Regions from separate parts of the Romboutsia sp. 1001216sp1 genome, predicted to be linked through region 2. Evidence: riboswitches for the same ligand, from Rfam matches in the RefSeq annotation. Region 2 holds a riboswitch; the other holds the start of a gene.
What was found. A riboswitch is a leader RNA that binds a small molecule or an ion and turns the genes downstream of it on or off. The one in region 2 is predicted to bind lysine.
Positions count from the first base shown of each region.

Region 1: it holds a riboswitch for lysine, as region 2 does, so the genes downstream of both, ABHC41_RS04580 (amino acid permease) here and ABHC41_RS09385 (Na+/H+ antiporter NhaC family protein) in region 2, are expected to answer to the same signal.

Region 1 covers NZ_JBDPHA010000003.1:50,863-53,288, forward strand. Annotated here, with positions in the region: gene ABHC41_RS04575 (cell wall-binding repeat-containing protein) at 1-804, opposite strand, end outside; lysine riboswitch at 995-1,165, shown strand; gene ABHC41_RS04580 (amino acid permease) at 1,442-2,426, shown strand, end outside.
Region 2 covers NZ_JBDPHA010000008.1:63,694-66,119, forward strand. Annotated here, with positions in the region: gene ABHC41_RS09380 (superoxide dismutase) at 1-627, opposite strand, end outside; lysine riboswitch at 815-990, shown strand; gene ABHC41_RS09385 (Na+/H+ antiporter NhaC family protein) at 1,281-2,426, shown strand, end outside.

The sequences.
Region 1 (2,426 bases), on a different contig from region 2:
ATCTAAAGTTTTTATAGGTTTTGATCCTCTACTTAAATCTATAAAATAATACCCGTCTTTAAAGCCTGCTTCACCTTGTCTATGTATTACTTGTATTTCTCTTTCATCTCCAAATACACCTTTTGCTTTAATTTTTTCTGATTTGATTATATTGTTTGTGTTTTCGTATTGATTTATTATATCTCCACTGTTAGCATCTATAAATACAATTTTGTTATAAATTGTTTTTCCTATTATATTTACATCTACTTTGTATGCAAGTTTATATTCTTCTTTACTTTTATATAAATATAACTCTACTTTTTCATTTTTATTTAATTCATTTTTTAGTTCAAGTTTTTCCTTTGCTATCTTAAGTGCATCATCTTTAGTTAAAGTCGGATTATAGTTAAATCCTTTTAATGTCTTTGATGTTGGCTCTATATATCCTGAAATTGATTTTATATTTCCGTCATAATCTACGCATCCTACTAAATCTGAACCATAGATAGGTATATTATTTATATACTGTTGAAGTCTTACTATAACCTGAGAATCATTTTTATCATCTTCTTTTGATTTGACTTTGAAAGTAGAAGTTTTTTCTACATTGCTTAAATAATTAATTAGGATTTGTTGAGGTGATATACCTTCTTTTTTCTCTTCCTTTATATTACCACTTACTACAAATGGTTCCGATTTTTCTATAGCTTTTTTTAATTCTTGTTTTTGCATATCCTCACTTGCAAAACTCAAACTAGTTAGATTTATAGTTATTAAACATAGTGTTGTTATGCTTGCTATGCTCTTTTTTAATAATGTCACTTGCTTTCCCCCTCAATTTTCTTTATTTAATGCTTTTGCTCCTTGTTATATTTTTACTAACTATGTTAACTCTATTTTAACACTTGCAATTATTGTTAGTAAACTTATTATTTATTGTTTTTGTACAAAATCTAATCTTTTCTATTGACTTATTTTTTGTTTTGGTTATAATTTAAAACAACAAGTAGATAACTGAGATAGAGGCGCGAAATTTAAGAGTAGTATTATGGAGGTAAGCTCAATGAAATAATACAAAAGGAAATTTCGCCGAAGTAAATAGTTAATGGCTTTGATACTATTTACTGGGCTTATGTAAAATATGCATAAGACTGTCACATTTTTGTGGAGAGCTATTTTCAATGAAAACGTACGGTACGTTGTATTTTTTGTATATAATTTACGTATTTTTGTCATGGGTATAGTCTCATGGCTTTTTTTGTATACAAAAACCTTATGTAAACCTAAAATTACTGATAACTTATATAAGGTATATCAATAACTCAATAATATAAAAATATATCTGAGTAACCGTCGAAGTCGTTAGCGACATAAACTAAGCGCATTTTTATTGTTAGATAAATTTTATTATCTTAGTTACTTACTTATGGAAAATTTACACCATAAGGAGGATAATCAAATGAGTGAACAAAATCAAGAATTAAAAAGAGGATTAAAAGCAAGACATCTAAACATGATAGCACTAGGTGGTTCTATTGGAACAGGTATATTTCTTGCAATGGGAGATACTATCTATCAAGCAGGACCTGGTGGTGCATTAGTTGCATATGTTTTAGTAGGCATTATGGTTTATTTTTTAATAACAAGTTTAGGTGAAATGGCTACTTTTATGCCAATCTCTGGATCTTTCAGTTCCTATGCTACTAAATTTATTGACCCAGCACTTGGGTTTGCACTTGGATGGAATTACTGGTACAACTGGGCTATAACAATAGCTGCCGAAATGGTTGCAGGTTCTTTAGTTATGAAATTTTGGTTCCCAAACATACCAGGAGTTTACTGGAGTTTATTATTTTTAATAATAATTGTCGGATTAAACTTCCTATCATCAAAAGCCTACGGTGAGTCTGAATATTGGTTTGCTGGTGTTAAAGTTGTTACTGTAATTATATTTTTAATAATAGGTGTATTAATGATAGTTGGTATAATTGGTTCTGATGAAATAGGATTTCATAATTATTTTATAAAAGATGGACCTTTCCATGGTGGAATAAAATCAATCTTTGCCATTTTTCTAGTTGCAGGATTTTCATTTCAGGGAACCGAACTTATAGGAGTTGCTGCTGGAGAAAGTGAAAATCCAGAAAAAACTATTCCTAGGGCTATAAAATCCATATTTTGGAGAATATTAATATTTTATTTAGGAACGATAATAGTTTTAGGTGCTATAATACCTTTTACACAGGCTGGTGTTTCTGAAAGTCCATTTACTATGGTATTTGAGAAAGCAGGTATAGCTGGAGCTGCTTCTCTTATGAATGCAGTAATATTAACATCTGTATTATCTGCTGGAAATTCTGGTATGTATGCATCAAGCAGAATGCTTCACTCTATGGCTAAGGATGGACTTGCTCCAAAGCTATTTGCTAAGACTAATAAAAGAG
Region 2 (2,426 bases):
TATATATTCGGCCCTTTTATTTTGATACTTTAGATAGTAAGCATGTTCCCATACATCGATTCCAATTATAGGTTTTAAGTTTAATGTAATAGGAGTATTTTGATTTTGAGTAGTTATAATCGATAGATTTCCAGAGTCATCAGATACAAGCCATGCCCATCCAGATCCAAATACACTTAGTGAAGCTTTATTAAATTCATTTTTAAAATTATCAAAAGATTTAAAGTCTCTGTTTATGGCACTTTTTAATTTTCCATGTAATTTTTTCCTATTAGGAGACATTATTTCAAAGAAAAATTCATGATTATATACTCCTCCACCATTATCTTTTATAGTTTTAGCTATTTCACTAGGCAAACAATCTAGACAAGTTAATAAATCAGAAATACTACAAGCATAAAGGTCAGGGTATCCTTTTATGGCATTATTTAATTTATCTAAGTAAGATTTATAATGTTTATCATAATGTAAGATCATAGTCTCTTTGTCTATATAAGGTTCAAGAGAATCATAAGAATAAGGTAGAGGCATAGGTTCTTTGGGGGTATATATTGGAGATAAAGAGAAAATATTTTGTGGATTAAAAAATATAGTTAATAATAAAGTTATAAATAAAAATTTTTTCATAAAATCACCTCATAATTAGTATGTTTACTATTTATAAAAAAATTTACAAAAGGTATAATAATTTATAAATTTAAATATAAATAACAAAATTATTATATATTATTTATAAATGATATAAAAAAAATCTTTTATACTTGAAAATAAAAATAAAGGTATATATACTATTAATAATAAAAGTGAATAAAATAAAAAGGGTAGAGGTCGCAATATTTAAAAGTACTAATGAGGAGTTAAGCGCGTAGAATCATTAGGAAAGGAACTATTGCCGAAGGGTATAGCTGATGCTTTAAGGTTATATGCCTGGGGGTACATAAAATATATGTATCACTGTCACAATTTATTTTGTGAAGAGCTACATTTGAGAAAAATTTATACATAGGTATAGTTATATTGCTGTGTCTAAAAAGTTAATGTATAACTTTATGTAAAAATTTATAAGTCTTGAGTGTATACTCAAGACTTTTTTACGCTTTAGGAAAATATGATACTTTAAAGAATGTGGATAATTATTGAAGTTGAGTAATACCAATCAGTTTGCAGAGCGTAAAAAAGACATTTTGAGCAACGGACGAAGTCGTTGGCGACATGAGCGAAGCGAATTTTTTATACCCTTATATTCACTAGAGACTAAACAATTTTAAGGGGGAAGTTTTATGAGAAGCAAGAGAAATTTTAGGGTATTATTAATGACTATTATAATTTTTATGATGTCTATGCCATTAGTATTTGCAGGGGGGGATGATATATCAACTATAAATTCAGAAAGACTTAAGATGATAACTTTAATACCACCATTAGTTGCTATAGTTTTAGCATTTATAACTAAGAATGTAGTAATATCGTTATTTGTAGGTATATTTTCAGGAAGCTTTATAATAAACATGTCATCTGGAAATGTTATAGTTGCTTTTGTTAATGCATTTTTAGATATAGTAAATAGGGCATTAAATTCATTAGCAGATCCATGGAATGCAGGTATAATACTTCAAGTTTTAGCTATAGGTGGGGTTATAAGCCTAGTAGCTAGAATGGGTGGTGCAAAAGCTATAGCAGAGAGCCTAGCCAAAAGATCAAAGACCGCTAGAGAGACTCAACTTATAGCATGGTTTTTAGGATTATTAGTATTCTTTGATGATTATGCAAATTCATTAATAGTTGGTCCTATAGTTAGACCAGTAGCAGACAAAATGAAACTATCAAGAGAAAAACTAGCGTTTATAATAGATGCTACAGCTGCACCTATAGCTGGGCTTGCTATAATATCTACATGGATAGGTCTTGAAGTTGGACTTATAAATGATGCATTTAACGGTATAGGAGTAGAAGCTGATGCATTTGGAGTATTTTTAAATACCATACCATATAGATTTTATAATATATTAATATTAGCATTTATAGTTATATCAGCAGTTCTAGCTAAGGATTTTGGACCAATGAGAGAAGCTCAAATTAAAGCCCGAAGTGTTAATAAAAATAATAACAATTCAAACAATGTTAGTAATGATAATTCTGATTTAGAGCCAAAAGAAGGTATAAAATTAAGTTCATGGAATGCAATAATACCTATAGGAACATTAATAATAGCTGCGTTAATTTCTTTTTATTATAGCGGATACACAGCAGCTATGAACTCAGATAACCAAAATCTAATACAATTATTTACTAATTCTCCATATTCATTTGATGCTATAAGAGAGGCGTTTAGTGGAGCAGATGCTTCGGTTGCATTATTCCAGTCAGCTTTATTTGCAAGTATTGTAGGCATAGTTCTTGGAGTTAGTAAAAATATACTTACAATC